3 regions of the Streptomyces sp. NPDC005485 genome follow, and region 1 is predicted to be linked to each of the others. Evidence: riboswitches for the same ligand, from Rfam matches in the RefSeq annotation. Region 1 holds a riboswitch; each other region holds the start of a gene.
What was found. Region 1 has a riboswitch for S-adenosylmethionine ahead of ABZS97_RS13450 (amino acid ABC transporter permease). Riboswitches for the same ligand answer to the same signal wherever they lie in the genome.

Region 1 (10,107 bases):
GCGAGGAGTACGAAGGCACGACCCTGCGCGAGCACTACGGGCTCCCGGTGCCTGCGAACCAGTTCCATGGCTGATCCGCTTTCCGGGCCTGATCCGCTTCCCACGGCCGGCCCGCTTCCCATGGCTGACCTGCTCGCGACTCCCGCCGCTTCCACTTCCCGAAGCGGCGGGAGTCCGCCCGCGCTGCGGGTCGAGGGTCTGCGCAAGACGTACAAGGACGGCTTCACCGCGGTGAACGGGCTCGACCTGGAGATACCGGATGGCGCGTTCTTCGGGCTGCTCGGCCCGAACGGCGCCGGGAAGACCACGCTGATCGGCTCGGTGTGCAACATCGTGCGCCCCACCGCCGGCACCCTCTCCGTCTTCGGCCACGACCACCGCAGCCGTCAGGCCCGCAGACTGCTGGGTCTGGCTGCGCAGGAGATCAACGTCGACCGGTTCCTGTCCATCCGGCAGATCCTGGTCTACCACGCCGGATACCACGGCATCGGCCGGAAGGCGGCCGCCCGGCGCGCGGACGAACTGCTCGCCCTGTTCCGCCTCGACGACAAGGCCGACGTACGCGCCTACGAACTCTCCGGCGGCATGCAACGCCGCCTCGTCCTCGCGCGGGCCCTCATGCACCGCCCCCGCCTGCTCATCCTCGACGAGCCGACGGCAGGCGTCGACGTCGAGCTGCGCTCGGAGATCTGGCGCGTCGTCAAGGGCCTCAACGCGGCCGGCACCACCATCCTGCTGACGACGCACTACCTGGAGGAGGCGGAGACCTTGTGCGACGAGATCGCGCTGCTGCGTGCGGGCCGGATCGTCGACCGCGGCTCCGCGGCCTCGCTGCGGGAGCGGTACGCGGCCCGGGACATCTCGGAGGTCTACGAACGGGCGATCACGGCCAAGGAGATGGCCTCGTGAGCAGCACCGAAACGCGGGCCCTCCCGGCGTACGACGAGCCCTTCCGGGCGGAGCGCTCACCGTTCCTGTGGTTCCTGGAGCGCGAGGTCCTGCGCTTCCTGAGGATCTGGCGCTACAGCATCGTCGGCCCGGTGCTGTCGACCGTGCTGTTCGTCGTGGTCTTCGGATCGGCTCTCGGCTCGCATGTCGACACGATCGACGGCGTCGGCTACGGCAGCTTCATCGTGCCCGGCCTCTTCGCCCAGGCGATCGTCAACGTCGGCTTCTTCAACGGGACGACCAGCCTGTTCGAGGCCCGCCGGGACCAGTACATCAACGACGTGTTCGCGAGCCCCCTCAGGTGGTGGGAGATCAACGCGGCACTGGTGGGCGCCGGCGTCGCCCGAGGCGTCGTCGTGGGCGCGGGCGTCCTGGCGGCGGCCCTGCCGCTCACCCACGGCGGCACCCCGGCCCGCCCCGTCGTCCTGCTGTTCGGCACGCTCGGGGTGCTCCTGGTCGCCGCGCAGGTCGGCGTGATCGCGGGCGGCCACGCCAGGTCCCTCGACCATGTCTACGCCATGGAGTCGATCATCCTGCTGCCGCTGGGCTTCCTCGGCGGCGTCTTCTACTCGGTCCACCAACTGCCGCCGTTCTGGAACTACGTGAGCCACCTCGACCCGGTCTTCTGGCTGGTCCAGGTCGAACGGATCGGGTTCCTCGGCCAAGGCGACGTCAGCGCCGGCTGGGCCCTTGCCGTGGTCTGGGGTCTGGCGGCGACGCTGACCGCCTGGTCGGCGGCGATGTTCGCCACCGGCCGCCTCAAGCCCTGACCCCGGACGGGAAGGAACACAACGCCTTGGGCGTCTAGACCGGCCGAGGACATGCGGTGCGAGTTCCCTCACACGAGACCGTCGCCGCGTCCCGACGGTTGATTGCGAAGACGCGTTTTGAGTGTGTCGAGCGTGGCCGTCGTCCATCGAGGTGTCCGCGATGCGGGACGGCCCTCTTGACGCCGCTGTCGGTCGGATCGACACTCACTGAGGGAATCCTAGTGAATAGGTAGGGAAAATATGAGGCGCGTTGAGCCGGTCACCGTCCGAGTGAGCCGTTCGCCTCTTCTGACCTCCCGCCGTCACATCGATCTGCTGCGTGTCTGCAGCGCGATCAGCCCCCAGGGCTGAGCCGCGCCCATCCTGTGCCGGCGGCGCCCCGCGAGCGGGGCTCACGCCTCCGGCGCGCACGGATGAGCCCCGCTCCCTCGACCAACGTCGCTTCCGCCGCGCGTACGTCCGCGCCCGCTCCTGGGGAGAGTCATGACCGTGACACCGCTGGCCGCCCACGCCTCCGATCGAGCCGCGCCCGTCTTCCGGGGCCGCATCGGCCGGGACGCACGCAGCGGCCACTACGCAGTTCCGGGCCGCTACCGCCTCCATCTGTCGACCGCCTGTCCCGACGGCCTGCGCATCGCCATCACCCACAGCCTGCTCGGCCTGGACACCGTCTGTCCGGCCACCTTCCTGCCGGCCGTCCCCGACAGCCCCGAGGGCGGCCACTCGGCCTTGCGGTCGCTGTACGAGGCCAGCGCCCACCGCTACACCGGTCCGGCCGTCGCGCCGGTGCTCAGCGACGACTGGTCCGGACGGATCGTCAGCACCCATGCCCCGGACATCATGCGCGACCTCGACCGCCGCTTCGGCGGTGACCGTCTCTCGCTCTACCCGTGCGGCGCGGAGTCGGAGATCGAGGCGGTCGAGCGGATGTGCGCGCAGGGCATCGAACAGGCCGCACAGCGCGCGGGATCGGCCGGTGGTGGGCCGGTGGAACGTGACGTGGAACTGACCACGCTGCTGGAAACGCTCAGCGCCCTGGAACGCTGGCTCGAAGGACGTACGTACCTGATCCGCGACGAAATCACCGCCGCTGACGTCGAGTTGTGGGCCGCGCTGGTCCAACTCGACACGGTGCACCGAAACCACCTCGACGCCTGTGCTGTCCAGCGCATCGCCGACCATCCGACCCTGTGGGCCTACGCCCGCCGCATGGCCGCGCATCCGGCCTTCGGCGGCCACCTTGACCTCGGGGGCATCGAACGCCGTCACCACGCCCGCTGCCATGGCCTGGAGGCCGCCGGTGCAGCCGTCCAGATCCTGGACTGGGCGGCACACTCAGCCCGTTAGCCGTTCCACCTGGTGGACCGGCGTTGACATTCGTTCAGGCAATTGTCTTAACTACGGCTCAGAACGGTCATGAGCGTCAGCGACAAGCCCTGGCTAGCTGACCGGCAACCCTCGCACCGCGGTGGGGTGCCCCAGGTGACGACCGGACCGAAGAAGTTTCGGTAAGCGCGAGGCCCACAGGGCCGGAACAGTGACGGTGACGCCATGTACGCAGCTCCCAGGACGGCCGCACGCCGCTCCCAGGGCTGCGTGCGGTCGTACGCGAACGTGTTCGTCGCCGATCGCGCTGTCGATCTGCTCCGCGTGAACAGCGCACTGTGTACCGCACCGGGCTGTGCCCGCTGTCGGGGCTGACACCTCCCCGCAGCCCCCGCACTCCCTGACGAACACCGCCTCTGCGGTGTGCCGTTGTCCTCCCCGCCCCCGGTACCTCGCCGTCGTGTGCGCCCCCGCATGCCGCCGCGCTTCCCGGGTGTACCCACCCAGCCGGAGCCCACCATGAGTGAACCCCCTGGTGCCACCATCACCCGTCCCGAGGCGCCGACCGCCGACGAACCGTCGAAAGCCCTCACTGCCCAGCGCGTTCTGCCGCTGCGGCGGCCAGGGCGCTGGATCGCCACCGCGGTCGTCCTGGTCCTGATCGCCCAGTTCGTGCACGGACTGGTCACCAACCCCTTCTACCAGTGGGACCGCTGGAGCTACTGGTTCCTGCGGCCCACCATCCTCGACGGCCTCGTGATCACCCTTGAAGTCGCCGCGTACAGCGCGGTGTTGGGCCTGGTCGGCGGCATCGTGCTCGCCCTGGCCCGGCTGTCGAAGAGCCCCGTGCTGCGCGCGGTCAGCTGGACCTACGTGTGGGCGCTGCGCTCCGTCCCGCTCATCGTGGTGCTGATCTTCCTCTACAACTTCAGTGCCCTGTACAAGACGGTGAGCATCGGTGTTCCCTTCGGGCCGGCCTTCTTCTCCTTCGACGAGTCGAGACTCGCCACCGACATGGTCGTCGCCGTCATCGGCCTCAGCCTCAACGAGGCCGCCTACGCGGCCGAGGTCGTCCGCGGCGGCATCCTGTCCGTCGACCAGGGCCAGCACGAGGCGGCGGCTGCGCTCGCCCTGCCCAAGGGCTACCAGTTCCGCAGGATCGTCTTTCCACAGGCCCTGCGGTCCATCGTCCCGAACTACGTCAACCAGCTCATCGGCCTGATCAAGGGCACCTCGCTCGTCTTCTACGTCTCCCTGCTCGACCTGTTCGGCTCCGCGCAGACCATGGGCTCCACCTACCCCGGCGACATCGTGCCGCTGCTGCTGGTCGTCACCGTCTGGTATCTGATCCTGACCAGCGTCGTCTCCGTCGTCCAGTTCTACGTCGAGCGGTACTACGCCCGCGGTGCCACCCGCGCCCTGCCGCCGACTCCGTTGCAGAAGCTCCGCACCGGTCTCACCGACCTGCGGGCCCGCATCCGCCGGGAGGCCGCCGTATGACCGCCAAGACGCTCGAAGCCCTGGCGGACGCCGAGGCCGCCACCGTCGAGGTCCACGACGTGCACAAGTGGTACGGCACTCACCGAGTGCTGGACGGCGTCGACCTGACCGTCCGCCCCGGCGAGGTCACCGTCATCCTCGGCCCGTCCGGCTCCGGCAAGTCCACCCTGCTGCGGGTCATCAACCACCTGGAGAAGCCCGAGATCGGCTACGTCAGCATCAACGGCGAACCGATCGGCGTGAAGCGGCACGGCGAGCAGCTCAAGGAGCTGAGCGAGCGGGCCATCCTCACCCAGCGCGGCCGCATCGGCTTCGTCTTCCAGAACTTCAACCTCTTCCCGCACCTGACCGTCCTGGACAACGTGGCCGCCGCCCCCGTTGCCACCGGCAGGCTCAGCAAGCCCGAGTCCCAGGAGCTCGCCCGCGAACTACTCGGCCGCGTCGGCCTCGCCGACAAGACCGGCGCCTACCCGCGCCAGCTCTCCGGCGGCCAGCAGCAGCGCGTCGCCATCGCCCGCGCCCTCGCCCTACGCCCCGGCGTCATCCTCTTCGACGAGCCCACCTCCGCCCTCGACCCCGAACTGGTCGGCGAGGTCCTCGCCGTCATCAAGGACCTGGCGACCAGCGGCACCACCCTCGTCATCGTCACCCACGAGATCGGCTTCGCCCGCGAGATCGCCGACCGGGTCGTCTTCATCGACGGCGGCAAGATCATCGAGCAGGGCCCGCCCTCCGAGGTCCTCGACAAGCCGCGGCACGAACGGACCAGGGACTTCCTCAGCAAGGTCCTCTGACCGCCGCCCCCAGTAGACGTCCCCCCACGTCACCCTCATCATCTCCAGCGACAAGGAACGGCCATGCCCACCCAGTTCACCCGACGCAGCCTGATACGCGGCATCACTGCGGCGACCGCCATCGCCTCCCTGGCCACCGGGCTCGCCGCCTGCGGTGGCAACAGCGACGCGGCCACCTCCACCCAGGCCGCCGCCAAGTCCGGCGAGGTCGTCATCGGCCAGGTCTCCAACGGCGCCGCCCACCAGACGTCCGTCAAGGTCTCCGAGGTCAAGGCCCTCAGTGCCGAACTGCCCGCCGCCGTCAGGAGGAGCGGCAAGCTGGAGATCGGCATCGGCGCCCTGCCGGCCGGCTTCCCGCCGCTGGCCTACGTGGGCAGCGACCAGAAGTCCCTCACCGGCGCCGAGCCCGACCTCGGCCGCCTCGTCGCCACCGTCCTCGGCCTCAAGCCCGAGGTGAAGAACTCCACCTGGGAGAACCTCTTCGTCGGCATCGACAGCGGCAAGGTCGACGTGGCCTTCTCCAACGTCACCGACACCGAGGAACGCAAGAAGAAGTACGAGTTCGCCTCCTACCGGCAGGACAACCTCGCCTTCACCGTGCCGAAGAAGAGCACCTGGAACTTCGACGGCAACTACGAGAACCTCGCCGGCAAGACGGTCTCCGTGGGCTCCGGCACCAACCAGGAGAAGATCCTCCTGGAATGGAAGGCGAAGCTGGCCAAGGAGGGCAAGAAGCTCACCGTCAAGTACTTCCAGGACAGCAACAGCGTCTACCTCGCTCTGTCCAGCGGCAAGATCGACGCGTACTTCGGCCCCAACCCCGGCATCGCGTACCACAACCGGCAGGTGGCCACCACGCCCAACGCCACGCGTACGGCGGGTACTTACTCCGGCGCCGGCGCGAGTCTGCAGGGCCTGATCGCGGCCACCGCGAAGAAGGACAGCGGCCTGGCCAAGCCGCTCGCGGACGCCATCAACTACCTGATCAAGAACGGTCAGTACGCCGAGTGGCTCAAGGCCTACAACCTCTCCAACGAGGCCGTAGCCAAGTCCGAGGTCAACCCGCCCGGACTGCCGCTCGACAACTCCTGACCACCGTGTGCCGGGGACTCGGCCGCCGCCCCGCGGTGGAGTCGCCGGCACGCCAACCCGAGCCGCACACCGGAGACCGCCACGCCATGTCCGTCATCGCTCTCGACGCCAGCTCCTCGCACATCCTGGACAACCCCGCCTGGGCCGCGCTCACCGGCCCGCACGCCTCCTTCGCCGAACTCCCCCACTCTCGACTTCGCTCGAGCGGGGGGACTCCCATCGCCCACGCCGTCCGATACCAGCAGGACGTGGCCCCCTTCCACGCCGTCTCCGACAAGGACGACCCGCGCGCCTGGGCCGACCTCGCCGCACTCGTCGGCCCCGGCGGCACCGCCGCGGTGCGGGGCGTGAGCGAGGCGCAGGTCGGCTGGGAGGTCGTGCGCACCGGACACGGCGTCCAACTCGTGGACACTGCCCTGCGCGCGGAGCCCGACCCGGAGGCCGTGCGGCTCGGCCCCGACGACGTGCCCGAGATCCTGGATCTGGTCGCCCGCACTGAGCCGGGCCCCTATCTGCCCCGTACCGTCGAACTGGGCACCTACCTCGGCATCCGCCACCAGGGCCGGCTGATCGCCCTGGCAGGGGAGCGGCTGCACCCGCCCGGCTGGACGGAGATCAGCGCCGTGTGCACCGACCCCGCCCACCGCGGCCGAGGCCTGGCCACCCGCCTGGTCCGCGCGGTCGCCGCTGGCATCAAGGAGCGCGGCGAACGCCCCTTCCTGCACGCTGCGGCCACCAACGCGAACGCGATCCGGCTGTACGAGTCGGTCGGGTTCACCCTGCGCCGCCGTACCGTCTTCTCGCTCGTCCGGCACACCGGGGCCGCCGTTCTGGAAGAAACGGCATAGCCGTGCCGTTGTCCTTGTCGAAGGTGAGTGCTTGGACCACTCGGACGGAGGTGCGACGCGTGCCCCGTGTACTGCGTGCCGTCCGCCTCCACTCCCGGCCCCACATCGACCTCCAGCGCGTGGCCGGCTCCCTCTGTAGCTCCTGACCCCGTTTCCTCAGCCGCCGTGCGCCCCCACTCCCGCGGGCCGGCGATCTCGTACGGACCTCCAGGAAGGCACCTTCGTGTCCCCAACTCCCGCTTCCCACCTGCACCTTGCCGTTGCCCTCGACGGCGCCGGCTGGCACCCCGCCTCCTGGCGCGAGCAAGTCGCCCGCCCCCGGGACCTGTTCACCGCCGGCTACTGGGCCGACCTGGTCGCCGAGGCCGAACGCGGCCTGATCGACTTCGTCACTCTCGAGGACGGACTCGGCCTGCAGTCCTCGCACTACGGCGAGCTCGACGGCCGCACCGACCAGGTCCGCGGCCGTCTCGACGCCGTCCTGACCGCCTCCCGCATAGCCCCCCTCACCCGGCACATCGGCCTGGTCCCGACCGTGATCGCCACCCACACGGAGCCATTCCACCTCTCCAAGGCGATCGCCACCCTCGACTACGTCAGCACCGGCCGCGCGGGCCTGCGCGTACAGATCAGCGCCCGCCCGCACGAGGCCGACCACTTCGGCCGCCGCACCTTCCCGCCGCTGAACCTGGCGGAGTTGCGGACCCCGGCCGGTCAGGAGCGGCTCACCGACCACTTCGACGAGGCCGCCGACTACGTAGAGGTCGTGCGTCGGCTCTGGGACAGCTGGGAGGACGGCGCGGAGATCCGGGACGTCGCCACCGGCCGCTTCGTCGACCGCGACAAGCTGCACTACATCGACTTCGAGGGCAGGCACTTCAGCGTCAAGGGCCCCTCCATCACCCCGCGCCCGCCGCAGGGCCAGCCGCTGGTCACCGCCCTCGCCCACCAGACCGTGCCGTACCGGCTGGTGGCCCGCCAGGCTGAAGTCGGCTACGTCACCCCGCAGGACGCCGCGCACGCCCGGGCGATCGTCGCCGAGATCCGCGCCGAGCAGGAGGCGGCCGGACGCGCCGGTGAACTCCTGCACGTCTTCGGTGACCTGGTGGTCTTCCTGGACGACGAGCAGACCGCCGCGGAGGACCGCCGCGCACGTCTCGACGCCCTGGCGGGGGAGCCGTACACCAGTGACGCCCGCATCTTCGCCGGTACGCCCACCCAACTCGCCGATCTGCTGCAGGAGTTGGCGGAGGAGGGGCTGAGCGGCTTCCGGCTGCGGCCCGCCGTCGCCGGGCACGACCTGCCCGCAATCACCCGGGGCCTGGTCCCCGAACTCCAGCGCCGGGGCCTCTTCCGCACTGCCTACGAGGCCGACACCCTGCGCGGCCTGCTGGGGCTGGCCCGTCCCGCCAATCGCTACGCCGCAGCTGCCACCGCCTGAGCCGGAAGGACCTTACGACCATGAGCAAGCCGCTGAAGCAGATCCATCTGGCCGCCCATTTCCCGGGCGTCAACAACACCACGGTGTGGAGCGACCCCGAGGCCGGCAGCCACATCGAGTTCAGCTCCTTCGCGCACTTCGCCCGGACCGCCGAACGCGCCAAGTTCGACTTCCTGTTCCTCGCCGAGGGCCTGCGCCTGCGCGAACAGGGCGGCAAGATCTACGACCTGGACGTCGTCGGACGCCCCGACACCTTCACGATCCTCGCCGCGCTCGCCGCCGTCACCGACCACCTCGGCCTGACCGGCACCATCAACTCCACTTTCAACGAGCCCTACGAGGTGGCCCGCCAGTTCGCGAGCCTCGACCACCTCTCCGACGGCCGCGCCGCCTGGAACGTCGTCACCTCCTGGGACGCCTTCACCGGCGAGAACTTCCGCCGCGGCGGCTTCCTCCCACAGGACGAGCGCTACTCCCGCGCCAAGGAGTTCCTGGCCACAGCAGGCGAACTCTTCGACTCCTGGCACGGCGACGAGATCGTCGCCGACCAGGCCACGGGCGTCTTCCTGCGGGACGCGAAGGCCGGCTCCTTCGTCCACACAGGCCGACACTTCGACATCCACGGCCAGTTCAACGTCCCGCGCTCCCCGCAGGGCCGCCCCGTCATCTTCCAGGCCGGCGACTCCGACGAGGGACGCGAGTTCGCCGCCTCCTCCGCCGACGCCATCTTCAGCCGGTACGCCACCCTGGAGGGCGGCCAGGCCTTCTACACGGACGTCAAGAACCGCCTCGCCAAGTACGGCCGCCGCCATGACCAGTTGCTGATCCTGCCTGCCGCCTCCTTCGCGCTCGCCGACACGGACGCGGAGGCCGAGGAACTGGCCAGGGACGTCCGCCGCCAGCAGGTCAGCGGCGCCACCGCCATCAAGCACCTGGAGTTCGTCTGGAACCGGGACCTGTCGTCCTACGACCCGGAAGGGCCGCTGCCCGACATCGACCCCGTGGTGAGCGAGGAGCACATCTCGCGCGGCCGCGCCCAGGTCCGGATGTACCGCGACCCGCTGGCCACCGCCCGCGAGTGGCGCGAGCTGGCCGAAGCGAACAACTGGTCCATCCGCGACCTGGTCATCGAGACCGGCAACCGCCAGAGCTTCGTCGGCTCCCCGGAGACGGTCGCGCGGACCATCAACGACTACGTCCAGGCCGACGCAAGCGACGGCTTCATTCTCGCCCCGCACATCACCCCCACCGGCCTCGACGTCTTCGCCGACAAGGTCGTCCCACTGCTCCAGGAACAGGGCGTCTTCCGCACCGACTACGAGGGCCCGACCCTCCGCCACCACCTGGGCCTCGCGGACGACCTGCGGGGCGATCAGCGGGTGGCATCG
Region 2 (10,107 bases), on a different contig from region 1:
GAGCCTCACCGACCCGGTCCTCGTTATCACTCTCACCTTCAGAGTGCTAACGCCAATGATTAGCACTCGCCCCTGCCGAGTGCAAGCGGCTCGGGTTGATCCCCAGGTGAGCAGGGGGGCGCGTGCGCGGGGCGCGGGGCCGTCCGCCCGCATCCCTGGGCACGCCGAAGGGCTCGTACCCCTGGAGGTACGAGCCCTTCGTCACGTCGCTGTTTGTGTTCAGTCGGCGCGTGCTTCAGCCGGCAGCCAGTCGGACCATGTCCGCCTGCGGCCCCTTCTGACCCTGCGAGATCTCGAACTCGACCCGCTGGCCCTCTTCAAGGGTGCGGTAGCCGTCCATCTGAATCGCGCTGTAGTGGACGAATACATCCGCACCACCGTCGACCGCGATGAAGCCGTACCCCTTCTCCGCGTTGAACCACTTGACGGTGCCCTGAGCCATGCCTAACTCCCCTATTACTGGCCCTTGCACAGATCCACACTTCGTGGATCCGGGTCAGACCTCACCCCCCAACGGTTGGGGGTGTGCGCCGGAACGCGTCGACCGCGGCTGAATGTATCTGTCCAACTGCCGTCTGCAACAGGTCAATCGGACGAGAATTCTGGGCATGACCGATCGGGAAAATGCGGAGAATTTGCGCAGATTCAGGGCAAGTCGGGCCCCATAAATGCCATAAACGGCTAGAAATGATGGGGCACTTTGGCTGCTTCTTATCGGGTGTCGGGCGAGAACTCATATGCGCCCGGCATGAGGACGACTCGGAAAGCGAAGCAGGTTCCCCAACTGTACCGCGCTCAACCATACAGAATTGCCCCCTCCGTTTCTCTTACGGAGAGGGCAATTCGATGAACAATGAGTGACAGCCGTTACCGAAGGTAACGAAAGGGGCGGTCAGCCTCCGGCGACGGCCGGGATGATCGAGACGCCCGCGCCGTCCGGCGTCACCGTCTCCAGACCCTGCTCGAAGCGGACGTCGTCGTCGTTGACGTACACGTTGACGAAGCGGCGCAGCTTGCCCTGGTCGTCGAGAACGCGGGCGGCGATGCCCGTGTGGTTCTTCTCCAGGTCGGCGATGACGTCGGCGAGGGTCGCGCCCTCGGCGCTCACCTCGGCCTGGCCGCCGGTGTAGGTGCGCAGGATGGTGGGGATGCGGACGTTGACGCTCATGATGCGAGGCCAGCCTCTCGGAAGGAGTCCAGGTTCGGGCGGATGGTCGCGGTCAGGCCGGTGCCGGCCACCGCGTCCAGGGTCTTGAGGCCGTCGCCGGTGTTCAGCACGACGGTGGTCAGGGTCGGGTCGAGCAGACCGTTCTCGATCAGCTTCTTCGCGACACCCACCGTCACGCCACCCGCCGTCTCGGCGAAGATGCCCTCCGTCCGCGCGAGCAGCTTGATCGCGTCCACGACCTGCTCGTCGTTCACGTCCTCCACCGCACCGCCGGTACGGCGTGCGATGTCGAGCACGTACGGCCCGTCGGCCGGGTTGCCGATGGCGAGCGACTTGGCGATGGTGTTCGGCTTCTGCGGGCGTACGACGTCGTGGCCGGCCTTGTAGGCGACGGACACCGGCGAGCAGCCCTCGGCCTGGGCGCCGAAGATCTTGTACGGCTTGTCCTCGACGAGGCCGAGCTTGATCAGCTCCTGCAGCCCCTTGTCGATCTTCGTGAGCTGGGAGCCGGAGGCGATGGGCACCACGAGCTGGTCGGGCAGCTGCCAGCCGAGCTGCTCGCAGATCTCGTACGCCAGGGTCTTGCTGCCCTCCGCGTAGTACGGGCGCAGGTTGACGTTGACGAAGCCCCAGCCCTCGCCGGCCGGGTCGCCGATCAGCTCGGAGCAGAAGCGGTTCACGTCGTCGTAGTTGCCCTCGATGCCGACGAGCTCGCCGCCGTAGATCGCGGCCATGACGACCTTGCCCTGCTCCAGGTCGTGCGGGATGAACACGCAGGAGCGGAAGCCGGCCCGGGCGGCGGCGGCGCCGACGGCGCCGGCCAGGTTGCCCGTGGAGGAGCAGGAGAGGGTGGTGAAGTCGAACGCGCGCGCCGCCTCGATGGCCTGCGCGACGACGCGGTCCTTGAAGGAGTGCGTCGGGTTGCCGGAGTCGTCCTTCACGAACAGCTTGCCGGCGTCGACGCCCAGCTCGCGGGCCAGGTTGTCGGCCTGGACGAGCTTGGTCCAGCCCGGGTTGATGTTCGGCTTCTCCGCCACGTCGGCCGGGACGGGAAGCAGCGGCGCGTAGCGCCAGATGTTCGCGGGGCCGGCCTCGATACGCTTGCGGAGTTCTTCGGTGTCGTAGGCCGAGAAGTCGTACGCGATCTCGAGGGGGCCGAAACACTCCTCGCAGGCGAAGACCGGGCCGAGGGGCACACGGTGTCCGCACTCGCGGCAGGAGAGCGCCGCGGCGGGACCCAGATCGACGGAGTTCGTGGTGCCTGCAGTGGTGATCGTGGTGTCTACATCAGTCTGCGCAGCCATGGAGGCGAGGCCCTTTCTCCTCATCTTCCTCACGGCGCACTTCGCCGTGAGACGGATTTGGCACCTTCCCTAGTCGGGAGCCTCGCTGCGACGACGTCGATGACGTGCATGTCGTACGAGAACCGACTGGAGGGTTGCCGGGGCTTCAACGGGCCGTATCCCTCTGCCCCTCTGGATGAGCGGTATTCGATTGTTGATCTCTGCTACGCGGTGGCGACCCCCGACATGCGATGGTCATCCGCGTTGTTCAAGACTGTAACCGAAGGCCAGGACAGTTGAGATAGTCGTCCGAACCGCGAGATGGATCACATGGTCGAGGGATCATGGGGTCAGACAGTGAGGAGCCGCAGACTGTGCTGGAAGAAGTCGAGCGGTGGCTGAGTACCCGCTCCTGGTCCGTTTCCGACCGCCCGCTGCACCGGCTCGTCGCCGCGAAGCGTGCCACGAACTCCTCGGTGAGCGTCGTGCTGCCCGCGCTGAACGAGGAGGAGACGGTCGGTGAGATCGTCGCGGTCATCCGCCATGACCTGATGCACCAGGTGCCCCTCGTCGACGAGATCGTCGTCGTCGACTCCGGCTCGACGGACCGCACCTCCGCGGTCGCCGCCGCCGCGGGGGCCCGGGTGGTGCACCGGGACGAGATACTCCCGCGCATTCCGGCCGTGCCCGGCAAGGGCGAGGTCCTGTGGCGGTCGCTGCTGGTGACCGGTGGGGACATCGTCTGCTTCATCGACGCGGACCTGAAGGAGTTCTCGTCGGACTTCGTGTCGGGGATCGTCGGGCCGCTGCTCACCGAGCCGGGCGTGGACCTCGTCAAGGCGATGTACGACCGTCCGCTGGGCTCTGCCGCAGGTCAGGGCGGCCGGGTCACGGAACTCATGGCGCGCCCGCTGCTGAACATGCACTGGCCGCAGCTGGCCGGCTTCGTCCAGCCGCTCGGCGGGGAGTACGCCGCCCGCCGCTCCCTGCTGGAACAGCTGCCGTTCCCCGTCGGGTACGGGGTGGAGCTGGGCATGCTGGTCGACGCGCTGCACCTGGTGGGGTTGGACGCGCTGGCCCAGGTGGACGTGGGTGTGCGCAAGCACCGCCACCAGGACGGACAGGCGCTGGGCCGCATGGCCGCCGCGATCTACCGCACGGCGCAGCTGCGGCTGGCCCGCGGGCATCTGATCCGCCCGTCCCTCACCCAGTTCGAGCGGGGCAGGGAAGGCTTCGAGCCGCGCACGCACTCGGTCGACACCGAGGAGCGGCCGCCGATGGCGGACATCGCGGAGTACCAGTCACGCAGAGTGGCGTGATCGGGCGGTTGTATACGTCCTGCCGTATCGCTTCCGTACGTTTGAGCGTTTCCGAGCCGGGCTAGGTTGAGGCGTATGGCTTCTGCGCACGGTGCTCATCGGATTCTCGTCGCGTCCAACCGGGGCCCGGTCTCGTACTCGCTGGACGAGACCGGGGAACTCACCCCCAGGCGCGGTGGGGGCGGGCTGGTCTCCGGGCTCTCGGCGATCGGGCCGGACGCGGGCGCCCTGTGGGTGTGCTCGGCGCTCGGTGACGGGGACCGCGAGGCGGTGCGGCGCGGGGTCGGCGAGGACGGCGTACGGATGCTGGACATCGACGCCGACGTGCACGCGGACGCGTACAACGGCATCGCGAACTCGGTGCTGTGGTTCGTCCACCACCTGCTGTACCAGACGCCGCTGGAGCCCGTCTTCGACGCGGAGTTCCGGCGCCAGTGGGCGTCGTACGAGACGTACAACCGTGCCTTCGCGCGGGCGCTGGCCGACGAGGCGGCCGAGGGTGCGGCGGTGCTCGTGCAGGACTACCACCTGACGCTGGTCCCCGGGATGCTGCGCGAACTGCGCCCCGACCTCAGGATCGGCCACTTCTCCCACACCCCGTGGGCGCCGGTCGACTACTTCCGCATGCTCCCCGACGACATCGCCGAGCAGGTTCTGCACGGCATGCTGGGCGCGGATCGGCTCGGCTTCCTGACGCGGCGCTGGGCGGACGCGTTCACCGCCTGCGCGGACGCCCTCGTGGGCGGGCTCGGCGGCACCCGGGTCGGGGTGCACGGGCTCGGCGCCGACGCCGACTTCCTGCGCGCCCGCGCGCACCAGGCGGACGTCGGCGAGCGGATGGCCGCGCTGCGCGAGCAGATCGGGCGGGGCCCGGACGGTGAGCGCCGCCGGACCGTCGTGCGGGTGGACCGCACGGAGCTGTCGAAGAACATCGTGCGCGGGCTGCTGTCCTTTCGGCAGCTCCTGGAGGACGAGCCCGCGTGGCGCGAGCGGGTCGTGCACGTGGCGTTCGCCTACCCCTCCCGGCAGGACCTCGCCGTGTACCGCGACTACACGGCCGAGGTGCAGCGCCTGGCGGATGAGATCAACTCCCGCTACGGGACGCCGGGTTGGACCCCCGTGGTGCTGCACGTCAAGGACGACTTCGCCCGCTCGCTGGCCGCCTACCGGCTCGCCGACGTGGCGCTGGTCAACCCCGTCCGGGACGGGATGAACCTGGTCGCCAAGGAGGTCCCGGTGGTCTCCGACGAGGGGTGTGTGCTGGTGCTGTCCCGGGAGGCGGGGGCCTACGAGGAGCTGGGCGAGGACGCGCTGACCGTGAACCCGTACGACGTGATCGGCACCGCGCGGGCGCTGCACGAGGCCCTGACGATGCCGGCGGGCGAGCGCGCGGAACGCACGAAGCGGCTTGCCGCGGCGGCGACTGCGCTGCCGCCGGCCCAGTGGTTCCTGGACCAGCTGCACGCGCTGGAGGCCCCTACAGCGGGCTGATGGCCGCCGCCAGGTCCGCCAGCAGTCGTACTACTCCCCCCGGGCCGTCGACCACCAGGTCGGCGCGCTCGGACAGTTCCGTCACCTCCGAGCTGCCGCTGCACACGAGCAGGCCCGGTACGCCGTCGGAGCGGAGTTTGTCGACGGCGGCGAAGGCGGGGAGGTCTCCGAGGTCGTCGCCGCCGTAGAGGACTGCTTCGGCGCCGAGTTCGCGGACGTACTCCAGCAGTGCGACGCCCTTGTCCATGCCGGGTGGGCGCAGTTCCAGCACCATCCGGCCGGGTTCGACGATCAGGCCGTGCCGGGAGGCGAGGTCGGCGAGGGGCTCGCGGAGGGCTTCGAAGGCGGCCTGCGGATCCTGGGCGCGGCGCGTGTGGACCGCCACCGCGCGGCCCTTCTCCTCGATCCAGGTGCCCTGCCAGACGCCGATGCGGTCCAGGAACCCGGGCAGTTCGGCGCGTACGGCGGCGACGCCTGGGTGCGGGGCGGGGGCGCTGACGGTGGAGCTGACGGCGTCCCAGCGCTCGGCGCCGTAGTGGCCGAGGACGACCAGGTGCTCCAGGCCCGGCACGCCCGCGAAGCCGCCGTGGCGGACGGCGACGCCGGCCGGGCGGCCGGTGACCACCACGACGGCGGCGACCTTGGGGGCGAGGGCCGCGAGGGCGGCGACCGCGTCCGGGTGGGCGCGGGCCTGTTCCGGGTCGGGGACGATGGGGGCGAGCGTGCCGTCGAAGTCGAGGGCGATCACGGCGCGGTCGGGGGTGGCGAGGATGGCGTCCAGGCCGTCGCGGCCTGCTGCGGTCGCGGGGGTCGGGAGGGGATCTGTGTCTTCCGTCGGTTCCGTGGATTCCGTAGGGCTGCCCATACCGCCGACCCTATCCGCGCGATGCGCCCGCCGGAGGGGTGCCGGGGTCAGCGCTCCGCCCGGCGGGCGTCGCGTATCCGGCGGAGGCGGTTGACCGTGACCGGGTCGTGGGCCAGCGCCCTGGGGTCGTCCAGGAGGGCGTTGAGCAGCTGGTAGTACCTCACGGGCACGAGCCCCAGCCGCTCCCGTATCGCCCGCTCCTTCGCCCCGGGCCCGCTCCAGCCCTGCCGCTCCATCGCCAGAATCCCCCGCTCCCGGGGGGTGAGCTCTTCCATGCCCGCACGGTATCGGCAGGCACTGACAAGGTCGGCCGGACCTGGGGCGAGGCGGCTACTCCGAGCTCTCCGCCACCGAAGCCGCGTTCTGCAGCTCGGTGAGGACCGAGGACGGGTTTCCGCCCGGGGCGACGGCCTTGCCTATGCCGGCCTTGATGTCGGCGCTGACGGCGGCCCAGGAGGTCTTGTCGACGGGATAGAGCTCGGCGGCGGGGAGTTCGTCGAGGAAGGGGGTGAGGTCCTTGTCCCTGGGGTCCTCGGCCATGGCCTGGGACGCCGACGTGGTCACCGGCAGCAGGTCGTACTCGCGGGAGAAGGCCAGCACGTTCTTCTCGCTGTAGACGAAGTCGAGGAAGTCGCCGGCCTGCTTGCGGTGGCCGTTCTGCTTGAACGCCATCATCCAGTCGGCGACGCCCATCGTGGACCGGGCCCGCCCGTCCACGCCGGGCATCGGCACCATGCCGAACTTCACGCCCTTGTTCGCGGCCATCTTCATCAGCGTGGGATGCCCGTTCAGCATCCCGACCTCGCCCCGCGTGAACGCGGCGAACGCGGCCGCCCGGTCGAGCTTCGCCGGCGCGACGGGCCCGGTGAGCCCCCGGTCGACGAGTTCGTCCTTGAGCCAGCTGAAGGTGGCGACGTTCTGCGTGGAGTCGAGGTGGTAGGTGCCGACGTCGTCGGTGTACCCGTCGCCCCCGCTGAGCAGCCACTGCATGGTCTCGGCCTGCGCCTCCTCGGGTCCCAGAGGCAGCGCGTACGGCGTCTTCACGCCCTTGGACTTCAGCACCTTCGCGTCGGCGGCGAGCTCGCTCCAGGTCTTCGGCGCGGTGAGCCCCGCCGAGGAGAACAGCTTCTTGTTGTAGAAGAGCAGCCGCGTCGACGCCGCGAAGGGCAACGCGTACTGCACCCGGTCCTTCTTGCCTGCCTCGCCGAGCTGCGAGACGAAGTCGGCCTGGACGGGTATGGAGAGCAGTTCGTCGGCGGTGTAGAGCTGGTCCCTGGCGGCGTAGTCGGAGTACGCGCCGATCTGCGCCAGGTCGGGCGCGTGCCCCGCCGCGACCATCTCCTTGACCTTGCGGTCGACGTCGGTCCAGGAGTAGACGCTGACCTCGACCTTGGTCCCGGGGTGGTCGGCCTCGTAGGCGGTGGCGAGCTTGTTCCAGTACTTCTTGGAGCTGTTGGCCGCGGAGTCCCCGTAGTCGGCGGCGACCAGCTTCAGGGTCACGTCCCCGGAGTCGCCGGAGCTGCCGCAGCCCGCGAGTGTCGCCGCCATGCTCATGGCGGACACCGCCGCGACCAGTCCTGTCCTGCGCGTCCTTGTCCCACGCGTCCCGCGCCGCTGCACCGCTCGTTCCCCAAACACTGTCTGCCACCACTGACTTTTCGAACTGTTGAATTGTTGAACTGTTTCCCAGACTTGTTGTCCAGACCAGTCGTCTCGCAGTTCGGACACAAGGTCTACACCACGTGAATGGACTAGACCTCTCCTGGGGTAAGGGGCGACACTGTCCCCCGTGAGACATGTCATCGCCCTCGATGTGGGCGGCACCGGGATGAAAGCCGCCCTCATGGGAGCGAGCGGCGCCGCGCCTTCCGAGGGGACACCCCCCGCTCCCCCCGTGCTGCACCGGGCCCGCCGCGCCACGGGCCGGGAGCACGGCCCCGACGCCGTCGTGGAGACGATCCTCGACTTCGCTGCCGAGCTGCGCGGCTGGGGCGAGGAGCACCTCGGTGAGCCCGCCGCGGCCGCCGGGGTCGCCGTCCCCGGCATCGTCGACGCCGCCGACGGCATCGCGGTGTACGCGGCCAACCTCGGCTGGCGCGACGTACCCCTGCGCGCCCTGCTCAGCGAGCGGCTGGCCGGCGTCCCGGTCGCGCTCGGCCACGACGTGCGGGCCGGCGGTCTGGCGGAGGGCCGGATCGGCGCGGGCCGGGGCGCGGACCGCTTCCTGTTCGTGCCGCTCGGCACCGGCATCGCGGGCGCGATCGGCATCGACGGCACCGTCGAGGCGGGCGCGCACGGCTTCGCGGGCGAGATCGGACACATCGTCGTACGCCCGGGGGGAACCCCGTGTCCGTGCGGCCAGCGCGGCTGCCTGGAGCGGTTCGCGTCGGCGTCGGCGGTCAGCCAGGCGTGGGCGCAGGCGTCCGGGGACCCGGCGGCGGACGCGGCGGACTGCGCCAAGGCCGTGCGGTCCGGGGACCCGCGCGCACAGCGGGTCTGGCAGGACGCCGTCGACGCGCTCGCCGACGGCCTCGTCACCGCGCTCACCCTCCTGGACCCGCGCACCCTGATCATCGGTGGCGGACTCGCCGAGGCGGGGGAAACCTTGTTCACACCGCTGCGCGCCGCCGTCGAGCGACGCGTGACCTTCCAGAAGCTGCCGTCGATCGTCCCCGCGGCCCTCGGGGACGCGGCCGGCTGCCTGGGCGCCGGACTGCTGGCCCGTGACCTGCTCGACGCCGTTTCCCACCCGACTTCGGAGGTAACCACCTGATGGCCCCTAGCAAGGTTCTCGCCGGTGCACGGGTGGTCCTGCCCACCGGGATCGTGGACGGCGGCCGCGTGATCGTCGACGGCGCGCGCATCGCGGGGAGCGCGCACCCGGACGCGCCGGCCCTGGACCTCTCCGGCCACTGGCTGGTCCCCGGCTTCGTCGACATCCACAACCACGGCGGCGGCGGCGCGTCCTTCACCTCGGGGACGGTCGAGGAGGTCCTCCAGGGCGTCCGCACCCACCGTCTGCACGGCACGACGACGCTCGTCACCTCCACCGTGACCGGCGAGATGGACGGGCTGGCCCAGCGCGCCGGCCTCCTTTCGGAGCTGGCCGAGCAGGGCGACATCGCGGGCATCCACTTCGAGGGCCCGTTCATCTCGCCGTGCCGCAAGGGCGCCCACTCCGAGGCACTGCTGCGCCACCCGGACCCGGCGGAGGTCCGCAAGCTGATCGACGCGGCCCGGGGACGGGCCCGCATGGTCACGCTCGCCACCGAGCTGCCGGGCGGCATCGACTCCGTGCGGCTGCTGGCGGAGCACGGGGTGATCGCGGCGATCGGGCACACGGACGCGACGTACGAGCAGACGGTGGAGGCCATCGACGCGGGCGCCACGGTCGCCACCCACCTCTTCAACGCGATGCCGGTGCTCGGCCACCGCACGCCGGGCCCGATCGCGGCCCTGCTCGAGGACGAGCGCGTCACGGTCGAGTTGATCAACGACGGTACTCATCTGCACCCGGCCGCGCTGCAGTTGGCGTTCCATCACGCGGGCGCGGGGCGGGTCGCGTTCATCACGGACGCGATGGACGCGGCGGGCTTCGGCGACGGCCGCTACATGCTCGGCCCGCTGGAGGTGGAGGTGGCGGACGGCGTCGCGCGCCTTGTGGAGGGCGGCTCGATCGCGGGCTCCACGCTCACTCTGGACCGCGCGTTCAAGCGGGCGGTCACGGTGGACCGGCTGCCGGTCGAGGACGCCGTCGCCGCACTGTCCGCCAACCCGGCCCGCCTCCTCGGCGCGTACGACCGGGTGGGCTCCCTGGAGCCGGGCAAGGACGCCGACCTGGTGGTCCTCGACGCCGCGTTCGACCTCAAGGGCGTGATGCGCGGGGGCGAGTGGGTGGTCGATCCACAACTGGGCTGATTCGCCCGGGTTGTTGCTCTTGCACGTACTGTACGGCGGTCGGCCCGGGGCACTGGGCCGACC
Region 3 (10,107 bases), on a different contig from region 1:
AGCCGATCCGGACGCCGAACTCGAAGGTCATGTTGCCGATCGCCTCGTAGCGGACGACCGCGCCGCTGTGCGGGGCGTGCAGCACCTGGCCGTGGCCGGCGTAGAGGCCGACGTGGTGGAAGTCGCCGTAGAAGATGACCAGGTCGCCGACCTGCAGGTCGCTCTGCGAGTAGATGCGGGTACCGGCGTTGGCCTGGGCCTCGGAGGTCCGGGGTATGGAGACACCGGCCTGGGCGTACGCCCACGAGGTGAGGCCCGAGCAGTCGAAGGAGCTGGGACCGGAGGCGCCGTAGACGTACGGCGAGCCGATCTTGCTCTGGGCGGCGCCGAACGCGGCACCGGCGCGCCCGGAGGCGGGGGCGGTGGAACCGGAACCCGAACCGGAGTCGAGGGCGTCGCGCGCGCTGGCGCGGCTGGCGCGCTCCTGCTCGGCGTCGAGGGCCGCCTTCTCCTTGGCCGTCAGGGTGTTGAGGAGCTTCTGCGCCTCGGCGAGCTTGCCCTGGACTTCCTTCTTCTTCTTGCCGAGTTCCGTACGGGTGTCAGCGAGGTCCTTGAGCTTCTCGGAGGCTTCCTGGCGCTGCTGGGCGAGCGAGCGCTGCTTCTCCTGGACCTTCTTCAGCGAATCGACCTGCTGACTGCTCAGCTGGTCCATCGCGGACGCCTTGTCGAGGTAGTCGTCCGGGTCGGAGGAGAGGAAGAGCGCCACGGACGGGTCGACGCCGCCGGTGCGGTACTGGGCGCTGGCCATCGAACCGAGGCCGTCACGCAGCTCGTTGAGGTCTTCCTGGCCGCGGGCGACGTTGTCCTGGAGCGTGGAGATCTGCTTCTCCAGCTTCTCCTGCTTCTCCTTGGCGCCGTTGTACTTCTCCGTGGCCTTCTCGGCCTCTTCGTAGAGCTTGTCGACCTTGGACTTGACTTCGTCCTTGCTCGGCTTCTCGCTCGGCGCGGCGTTGGCGGCGTTCGCGCTGAAAGCCACGGCAGCGGCTGCGGCGGTGGTGAGCACGGTCACACGGGTGCGGCTCGGCTGCTTGGGTCGACGGTGGGACGCCACGAAGGCGAGCTCCTTCTTCCTCCAGCCGCCTGCCGATACCCCGACGGGCGGTGCACCTCCGCCGTCACTCCCAATGAGTGATCACCCGAGCGGGGGTTCGAGGGCTGACCCTAGTGACCTTCCTGTGATCAGTTCAAATCCTCAGGTGAAAAATCTCGGTCACCGAGCGCATTCTTTACACTCAACTCACGAGCGGTAATGCGCGTTTGACGCTACGTTGCGTGAAGACCCCACCAATTCGGGCATCAAGCCCAGAGGTTACGCATGGTGCGTACGTTGCCTATGAGACGTACGCCGCAGACGGTCAGCCGTGCGAGAAGCGCTTGAGGAGCACCACCGAAGCCACCGGTCGCGCACCCGCCTTGGCGATGCCGTCGGCCACCTCGCGGTCGGTGGAGACGACGATGACGGGCCGGCCCGGCGGCTCCGCGCGCACCAGCTGGCGGATCAACTCGTCCGCGGTGACACCCGGCTTGGAGAACAGCACCCGCACACCCCGCGGCGGCGCCAGCAGCACCGGCGCGGCCAGCTCGGCCCCGTCGAAGACACAGGTGACCTCGGCGCCGGTCTGCGCGGCGAGCTGCGAGAGCTGACCGAGCAGCCGCAGCCGCTGCTTCTCCAGGGGCATCTGGGGGTAGCCGGTCTTGGTGACGTTGTAGCCGTCGACGACCAGATGCGCCTGCGGCAGCGCGAGGAGCTGGTCGAGGATCGCGGGATCGTTTTCGGACAGGGCGCGGGTGGCGATGTCCTTCGGCGTCATACGGCCCGGCTCGACCGCGTCGACGGTCTCGGCGGGGCGCACCGAAACCGGCGGCAGGGCGAGTTCACGGCGCAGCCCCTGCGTCGCGTCCAGCACGGTGTCCAGCAGCAGCCGTACGCGCATGTCCTCGACGCTGCGGCCCTCGCGCGCGGCCTTGCGGGTGGCCTCCAGCGTCGCCTCGGCCTCGCTGAGCCGCGCCTTGAGCCGCCGGGTCTCGCTCTCCGCGGCCGACATCTGGGTCTGCCCGTCGGTGCGCAGGGCGTCCATCTCGGCCTGCAGCTTGCGCACGGCAGCCTCGCCGCGCTTGACGTCGCTGAAGGCGCTGCGCAGCTTGCGATGGAGCGAATCGGCTTCCTTCTTCGCCGACTCCAGCTCCGTGCGCAGCCGTTCGGTCTCGGCCCGGGTCTGGTCGCGGGCCTGGGCGAGCTCCTCGCGCAGCCGCTCCAGCTCGACCCGGCTCTCCTCGTCGGCGCGCTCGGCGTCCGCCCGCTGGGCCTCCTCGCCCGCGGCGGTCACCAGCTTCACCCAGCCGGTGGGGCGCAGCACGTACGCGGCCGCCGCCACGTCCAGCGGGTCGGCGGCCGGGGGCGGCGCGGCCGAGTCGAGGGCCGCGGCCAGTTCCGGCTGGGCCTCGCGGAGCTTCTCGGCGATCCGCTGTCTGAACAGCGGGTCCGTCTCCAGCGCCGCGGCCATCGCGTTGCCCGCGAACTTGGCCCGGCGGGTCGGGGTGAACCGGGCATACTGCCGCAGCGGAGCGGGCAGTTCGGCGACGGTCAGTCCGCCGAAGCCGTCAGAGACGATCTGCACGACACGGCGGCGCACGCCGTCGGGCAGCGGACGGTCGAGCACCTCAGCGGTGCCGTCGTCCGGCTCCCCGCCTGTGGTCTCCACCATCCGTCACCCCAATGCCTGTGCGGGGCCTGCTCCCTCAGGAGCCGGCGCCCGGCCTGTCCACGAGTTCCACCTGATCCACGGCGTTGCACCAGCGGCAGCGCACCGACTCGATGGTCTCACTGACCACCTCACGTTCCTCGACGTTCGGCTCACCGGCCAGGTCGAGGTGTACGTACTCGACGACCTTCGACGAGCGGGTCACGTCGAAACGCGTCAGATTGCCGCAGAGGGTGCAGCGCCACCGGGTCTCGGCGGTGGGCGGGGGAACCGTCATCGTGGCTGGTCGCTTTCCTTCTAGTGTGCGTCCGAACCGGTCGCCCGGTGCGTGTGGCTCGTTACCCTACGGCCTGGCGGGGACTCGACGCTCGGCTGTCCACGGCGGCGAGGCGGTCTGTGCGGTTCGGTCCCGTTACGCCATGCTCTGTTCATGATCGGCAACCGGGGCGGCAGCTGGGGTGCGGCGGTCGGCGGAGCCCTCCGCCGGCAGCCGGCGCCGATGACGTACGCAGTGATCGTCCTGTGCTGCCTGATCTTCGTGATCGGTCCGGCGGCCGGGCTCAATCCCGTCTACGGCACCGGTGACGAACTGCTCGCCGCGCAGCGCGCCTACTTCGCGCGCTGGGGCGTCGTCCCGGCCGAGCTGCTCGGCGGCGCCCCGCGCGCCGCACTGACACCCGCGACGGCGCTCTTCGTGCACGGCAGCTGGCTGCATCTGCTGGGCAACATGCTCTTCCTCTACGTCTTCGGGGCGATGGCCGAGGAACGCATGGGCCACATCGAGTTCGCCCTCTTCTACGTGGGCTGCGGCTATCTGGCCCTGCTGGGGTACGCGGCCGCCAACGCCGGCTCCGCCCAGACACTGGTCGGCGCCTCCGGGGCGATCTCCGCGGTCCTCGGCGCGTTCCTGTACTTGTTCCCCGGGGCCCGGGTGACCAGTCTCTTCCCGTTCCTGTTCTTCCTGCCGCTGCGCTTCCCGGCCTGGCTGGTCCTGCCCTTCTGGGCCGCCCTGCAGTGGCTGGCGGCGGGCCGGGCCGCCCAGGGCCCCGGCGTCGCCTACCTGGCCCACCTGGTGGGCTTCGGTCTGGGCTTCGTCTACGCGTGGGTCCGATTCGGCCCAACCACTAGAGTGAAGGCCTCAGCAGCGGCCCCCGAGGGAGAGAACCAACCGTGATCACCGCGATCGTCCTCATCAAGACCAGCGTGGACCGGATCCCCGAGATCGCCGAGTCGATCGCCGCGCTGGAGAGCGTCAGCGAGGTCTTCTCCGTCACCGGCACCTACGACCTGATCGCGATGGTCCGCGTGAAGGCCCACGACGACCTCGCGGACATCATCCCCGGCCAGATCAGCAAGATCCCCGGCGTCGAGGCCACCGACACCCACGTCGCGTTCCGTACGTACTCCCAGCACGACCTGGAGGCGGCGTTCGCGATCGGTCTGGACTCCTGACCTGCTGAACACCGCCTCACAAAGGCTCAGACCGCCGGCACGCAGCGCCCGCCCTCGGTCCGGTACTGCCACCGCGCACCGTCGCGGACGAGCTCCTTCACCGCGCGCACGAAACGCTCCACGTGCTCGTCGGGCGTACCGGCGCCGAAGCTGACGCGGATGGCGTTGAGGGACTTCTCCCCGGGCGCCGCCTCGGGGGCACCGCACTCGCCCTGGGTCCCGGGGTCGCTGCCCAGCAGGGTGCGGACCAGCGGGTGCGCGCAGAACAGGCCGTCGCGGACGCCGATGCCGTACTCGGCGGAGAGCGCGGCGGCGAAGTGCGAGCTGTTCCAGCCCTCGACGACGAAGGAGAGGACGCCGACGCGCGGGGCGTCGTCGCCGAACAGCGAGAGCACACGCACCTCGGGAACCTCGGCGAGGCCCTCGCGGACCGTGTCGATCAGCTGCTGCTCGCGGGCGACCAGGGTGTCGAAGCCGGCCTCGGTCAGGGCCTTGCAGGCCGACGCGATGGAGTAGACGCCGATGACGTTCGGGGAACCGGCCTCGTGGCGGGCGGCCGTGTCGTGCCACTCGACGTCCACTCCCCCGTCCTCGCGCCGCGCGACCTTGCGGCTGGCGCCGCCGCCCGCGAGGTACGGCTCGGCAGCACGCAGCCAGTCGGAGCGGCCGGCGAGGACGCCGGAGCCGAAGGGCGCGTACAGCTTGTGCCCGGAGAAGGCGACCCAGTCCACGTCGAGGTCCTGCACGGACACCGGGTGGTGCGGGGCGAGCTGCGCGGCGTCCAGGACGATGCGGGCGCCGTGCGCGTGGGCGGCGGCGGCCAGCTCGCGCACCGGCCACAGCTCACCGGTGACGTTCGAGGCGCCGGTGACGCAGACGAGGGCCGGGCCGTAGGGGTCGCGGTCGGCGAGGGCGCGCTCCAGGGTGGCGACGGCCTCGCCGGGGGTGCGCGGGGCGTTCAGGTACGTCACCCGGGCGTCCCGCCAGGGCAGCAGCGAGGCGTGGTGCTCGGTCTCGAAGACGAAGACCTGGCAGTCGGCCGGGAGAGCGGCGGCGAGCAGGTTGAGGGAGTCGGTGGTGGACCGGGTGAAGACGACCTGGTCGTCCTCACGACAGTCCAGGAACTCGGCGACGGTCACGCGGGCGTTCTCGAACAGGTCGGTGGACAGCTGCGAGAGGTACCCGGCGCCACGGTGCACGCTGCCGTAGTAGGGGGCGTACGCGGCGACGTCGTCCCACACCCGCTGGAGCGCCGGGGCGCTGGCCGCGTAGTCGAGGGCGGCGTAGGTGACCTCGCCACCGGTGACGAGCGGGACGGTCACATCCCGGCCCAGAACGGGCAGAGGGGTGCAAAGGGTCTGGTCGATGGCAGCGATGGAGACAGACATGGCGAACTCCCGTGAGAGGCAGGCGAAGTCACTGCGCGAGCACCCGTCGACGGGTATGGCTCAGCGCAGGAGGAGGTGAAAAGAAGGGTGCGGAAAAGGGGCTCCGAAAAGCCCTATCGCATTCGCTTGCTCACGAGACTGCTCCCTTGAGGACCAGGACCCCAGGGATGCGCCACTCGAAATGAGTGCGCAAGGGTCCGCGCTTGCCGTAGACCTCGCTGCCTACGGCCTGGTCTTCACCCGGGGCACCCCGCCACGGACGGAGGGTTGCCGGACAGTCGGCCGGGGCCTCATGACTGTCGCTCATGACCTGGTACAGCATCTTGCCACACGATCTTCGACGCGCAAGGCGCAGTCCAGGATCCGGACTGCGCCTCGCGTCACATCGCGTACGGCTCAGGCGTTGCTGGCCGCCACCCACCGCTCCAGGACCCGCTTGGCGGCCCCGGAGTCGATGGCCTCGGCCGCCTTCTCCATTCCGGCGCGCAGCTGGTCCGCGAGGGTTCCGTCGCCCGGCGAGAGAGCCACCAGCGCGGCCGCCGAGTTCAGCAGCACCGCGTCCCGTACGGGGCCGGTCTCGCCGTTCAGCAGCCGTCGGGCGACCTCCGCGTTGTACGAGGGGTCGCCGCCGCCCAGCGCCTCGACGGGGACGAGGGCGAGGCCGGTGTCGCGCGGGTCGAAGGACTCCTCGCGCACCTTGCCGTCCCTGACGACCCAGACGTGGGAGGTGGCGGTGGTCGTCAGCTCGTCCAGGCCGTCGTCACCGCGGAAGACGAGCGAGGAGTTGCCGCGCTCGGCGAGGACGCCGGCCACGATGGGCGCCATGCGGGGGTCCGCGACGCCGACGGCCTGCGCCTTCACCCGGGCGGGGTTGGTGAGCGGGCCAAGGGCGTTGAACGTCGTACGGATGCCCAACTGGCCGCGTGCGGCGGCCACATGACGCAGCGCCGGATGGAACTTCACGGCGAAGCAGAAGGTGATCCCGGCCTCCTCGGCGACCTCGGCGACCCGCTTCACACTCAGGTTCAGGTTGACGCCGAGCTTCTCCAGTACGTCGGAGGAGCCGGACGCGGAGGACGCGGCGCGGTTGCCGTGCTTGACGACCTTGGCGCCCGTACCGGCCACGACGATCGCCGACATGGTGGAGATGTTGACGGTCTTGGCGCCGTCGCCCCCCGTTCCGACGATGTCGACGGTCTCGCCCGGCACCTCGATCACGTTCGCGTGCTCGTACATCGTCCGGACGAGCCCGGTGATCTCCTCGACGGTCTCGCCCTTGGCGCGCAGCGCGACCATGAAGCCGGCGATCTGGGCGTCGGTCGCCTCGCCGCGCAGGATGCGGTCCATCGCCCAGGCGGTGTGGTCCGCGCTCTGGTCACGGCCGTCGAGGAGGCCGTTCAGCACCTCGGGCCAGGAACGGCCCGCCGCGATGTCGCCTCCAGCGGGGGTCACAGCACTCATTGCCGCTCCTGGGTTCGTAGACACGTACAAGCTGGGTCCACCCTATCCAGGGCCGCGGACGGCAAAGAGCCCCGTCCATGAACTGGACGGGGCTCCTGCCGTGGCGATCAGTACCGCTGGGCGGGGATCAGTGGTGGCCGTGGCCGCTCGTGATCTCCTTGTACTCCTCGACGGTGGGCTTGGGGATCTGGTTGTTCTCCCCGTAGTAGCCCTTGCTGAGCTTGGCGCGCAGCTTCTGCGTGCCGCTCACCTTGCGCTCGACACCGTTCTCGTCGACCGTCGGGCCGATCTCGGCGGGCCGGTACTGCTCGTGCGCGGTGAGGGTGTGCAGCGCGTCCTGGCTGAGCGGCTCGTGGATCTCGACGAACTCACCGTGCGGCAGGCGCTTGATGATGCCCGACTCGCGGCCGTGCAGCACCTTGTCGTGGTCGCGACGCTGGAGGCCGAGGCAGATCCGCTTGGTGGCGATGAACACGAGCACCGGTACGACGAAGAACGCGATCCGGACGAACCAGGTGATCGAGTTGATCGACAGGTGGAAGTGCGTGGCCCAGAGGTCGTTGCCACCACCGACGAGCAGGACGAAGTACCAGCTGATCCACGCGGCACCGAAGGCCGTGCGGGTCGGGACGTTGCGCGGGCGGTCCAGGATGTGGTGCTCGCGCTTGTCGCCGGTGACCCAGGACTCGATGAACGGGTAGACCGCGATCGCGACCAGGACCAGCGGGAAGATCATCAGCGGGATGAACACGCCCAGGACGAGCGTGTGACCCCAGAGGTTGATCTCCCAGCCCGGCATGACACGGATCAGGCCCTCGGAGAAGCCCATGTACCAGTCGGGCTGGGCGCCGGTGGACACCTGGTCCGGACGGTAGGGACCCATGGCCCAGATCGGGTTGATCGAGGCGATCGCCGCGATGACCGCGATGACACCGAAGACCAGGAAGAAGAAGCCTCCGGCCTTGGCCATGTAGACCGGCAGCAGCGGCATGCCGACGACGTTCTTGTTGGTCTTTCCGGGGCCCGCGAACTGCGTGTGCTTGTGGTAGAAGACCAGGATCAGGTGGCCGACGACCAGGCCGAGCATGATGCCCGGCAGCAGCAGTACGTGGATCGAGTAGAAGCGGGCCACGAAGTCGCCGCCCGGGAACTCTCCGCCGAAGAGGAAGAACGACAGGTACGTGCCGACGATCGGCACGGACAGGACCGCGCCTTCCATGAAGCGGACACCGGTTCCGGAGAGCAGGTCGTCCGGGAGCGAGTAACCGGTGAAGCCGGTGAACATGCCCAGGACGAACAGCAGGAAGCCGAACAGCCAGTTGACCTCACGGGGCTTGCGGAACGCACCCGTGAAGAACACGCGCATCATGTGCACGAACATGCCGGCGAGGAAGATCAGCGCCGCCCAGTGGTGGATCTGCCGGATCAGCAGACCACCGCGCACCTCGAAGGAGATGTGCATGGTCGAGTTGAACGCCTCGGACATCAGCTGACCCTGCAACGGGACGTAGCTGCCGTCGTACACCACCTCGTTCATCGAGGGGTGGAAGAACAGCGTCAGGTACACACCCGTGAGGATGATGATGATGAAGCTGTAGAGGCAGACCTCACCCAACATGAACGACCAGTGGTCGGGGAAGATCTTGCGCATGTTGGACTTGGCCAGGGAGTAGATCCCCAGACGGCCGTCGGCCCAGTCGGCCACCCGCTCACCGGCGGGCGCCTTCTCGCGCGAACGCGAGTCGGAGGTGGTGGTAGTGCTCATCCGCGCTCCCAGAATGCAGGACCGACGGGCTCTTCGAAGTCGCCGAGCGCCTCGAGGTAGCCGTCTGCGTTCACACCGATGCGCAACTGCGGCAGGGCGTGACCGGCCGGGCCGAAGATCACTCGGGCACCGTCGGAGAGGTCGAAGGTGGACTGGTGGCACGGGCAGAGGACGTGGTGCGTCTGCTGCTCGTACAGGGAGATCGGGCAACCGACGTGGGTGCAGATCTTCGAGTAGGCCACGATTCCCTCGTGGGACCACTCGAGTTCCTTCTTGTCCTTGATGTTGTCCGGCTGGAGCCGGACGATCATCAGGGCAGTCTTGGCGATCTCCTTCTGGAAGTCCTCGTCGTGCTCCTCCAGGCCCTCGGGCTTGGCGAACGTCAGCGAACCGACCACGACGTCCGAGGCACGCAGCGGCTCGTTGGTGTTCATGTTGACGAGCAGCTTGCCCTTGGACCAGAGCGTGTGACGCAGCTTGGTGCCGGGCAGCGGGCCGAGGTCGCGCAGCAGCATGACGCCGGAGAGCGGGAACAGGGCCAGCGCGCCGAACATCGTGTTGCGGATCAGCTTGCGGCGGCCGAGCGCCGACTCCCTTGCGCCGTCCCTGAAGTCGGCCATGACCTTGGCCTTGACCTCGGGCGGGGCCTCGATCGGGTGACGCTCGTCCGCGATCTCCACGTCGGACATCAGGGTGCGGGCCCAGTGGACCGCCCCCGCGCCGATGGTGAAGAGCGCGATACCGAGGGTCATTCCCAGCGCGAAGTTCAGCGCGCTGATGTGCCCGATCGGGAAGACGTAGATCGCCCTGTCGTTCGGGATCGCCACGTACGAGGCGATGAAGCCCACGGTGGCCAGCATCGACAGCGTGAACAGGAAGGCGACCACGCGCTCGGAGCGCTTGGCGGCCTCCTCGTCGATGTCCTGGACACGGTGCTCGTGGGGCGGCAGGCCGGGGTCGGCGAACGGGTTCTTCTCGTCCGCGACGGCGACCGTGCCGTGACCGTGCTCGTCGTCCTGCGCTACCGGCAGGTTCTCTTCTGGAATCTCTTGGCTACTCATGACTTCTTGGCCTTTGCGGTCCGAGCGGCGACCCAGACGGCGACGGCGATCAGGGCGCCGAGGCCGAAGATCCAGGCGAACAGTCCCTCGCTGACCGGTCCGAGACCGCCCAGCTCGAGGCCGCCGGGGCTCTCGGTGTCGTCACCGTTGACCGCGTCGAGGTACGCGATGATGTCCTTCTTGTTCTTCTCCGACAGCGTCGTGTCGGGGAAGGACGGCATGTTCTGCGGGCCGGTCTGCATGGCCTCGTAGATGTGCTTCGGGTCCACACCCTCAAG

Region 2: another riboswitch for S-adenosylmethionine. It lies ahead of thrC (threonine synthase); the one in region 1 lies ahead of ABZS97_RS13450 (amino acid ABC transporter permease).
Region 3: another riboswitch for S-adenosylmethionine. It lies ahead of ABZS97_RS31205 (aminotransferase class V-fold PLP-dependent enzyme); the one in region 1 lies ahead of ABZS97_RS13450 (amino acid ABC transporter permease).

What each region holds. Positions count from the first base shown of each region.
Region 1 is NZ_JBEXDZ010000031.1:21,689-31,795, forward strand. It holds gene ABZS97_RS13425 (LLM class flavin-dependent oxidoreductase) at 1-74, shown strand, start outside; gene ABZS97_RS13430 (ABC transporter ATP-binding protein) at 121-909, shown strand; gene ABZS97_RS13435 (ABC transporter permease) at 906-1,718, shown strand; gene ABZS97_RS13440 (putative leader peptide) at 1,959-2,069, shown strand; gene ABZS97_RS13445 (glutathione S-transferase C-terminal domain-containing protein) at 2,202-3,065, shown strand; SAM riboswitch class IV at 3,131-3,239, shown strand; gene ABZS97_RS13450 (amino acid ABC transporter permease) at 3,564-4,544, shown strand; gene ABZS97_RS13455 (amino acid ABC transporter ATP-binding protein) at 4,541-5,338, shown strand; gene ABZS97_RS13460 (ABC transporter substrate-binding protein) at 5,402-6,430, shown strand; gene ABZS97_RS13465 (GNAT family N-acetyltransferase) at 6,517-7,278, shown strand; gene ABZS97_RS13470 (putative leader peptide) at 7,338-7,424, shown strand; gene ABZS97_RS13475 (LLM class flavin-dependent oxidoreductase) at 7,502-8,719, shown strand; gene ABZS97_RS13480 (NtaA/DmoA family FMN-dependent monooxygenase) at 8,740-10,107, shown strand, end outside; gene ABZS97_RS13485 (LLM class flavin-dependent oxidoreductase) at 10,107-10,107, shown strand, end outside.
Region 2 is NZ_JBEXDZ010000102.1:20,815-30,921, forward strand. It holds gene ABZS97_RS28940 (cold-shock protein) at 236-442, opposite strand; gene ABZS97_RS28945 (MoaD/ThiS family protein) at 893-1,168, opposite strand; gene thrC (threonine synthase) at 1,165-2,472, opposite strand; SAM riboswitch class I at 2,490-2,654, opposite strand; gene ABZS97_RS28955 (glucosyl-3-phosphoglycerate synthase) at 2,826-3,770, shown strand; gene ABZS97_RS28960 (trehalose-6-phosphate synthase) at 3,846-5,261, shown strand; gene otsB (trehalose-phosphatase) at 5,248-6,126, opposite strand; gene ABZS97_RS28970 (DUF3263 domain-containing protein) at 6,174-6,401, opposite strand; gene ABZS97_RS28975 (extracellular solute-binding protein) at 6,457-7,674, opposite strand; gene ABZS97_RS28980 (ROK family protein) at 7,916-8,899, shown strand; gene nagA (N-acetylglucosamine-6-phosphate deacetylase) at 8,899-10,044, shown strand.
Region 3 is NZ_JBEXDZ010000117.1:350-10,456, forward strand. It holds gene ABZS97_RS31180 (NlpC/P60 family protein) at 1-1,051, opposite strand, end outside; gene ABZS97_RS31185 (NYN domain-containing protein) at 1,356-2,705, opposite strand; gene ABZS97_RS31190 (hypothetical protein) at 2,740-2,979, opposite strand; gene ABZS97_RS31195 (rhomboid family intramembrane serine protease) at 3,133-3,876, shown strand; gene ABZS97_RS31200 (Lrp/AsnC ligand binding domain-containing protein) at 3,873-4,154, shown strand; gene ABZS97_RS31205 (aminotransferase class V-fold PLP-dependent enzyme) at 4,181-5,542, opposite strand; SAM riboswitch class IV at 5,737-5,853, opposite strand; gene trpD (anthranilate phosphoribosyltransferase) at 5,939-7,003, opposite strand; gene ABZS97_RS31215 (cytochrome bc complex cytochrome b subunit) at 7,131-8,768, opposite strand; gene ABZS97_RS31220 (Rieske 2Fe-2S domain-containing protein) at 8,765-9,829, opposite strand; gene ABZS97_RS31225 (c-type cytochrome) at 9,826-10,107, opposite strand, start outside.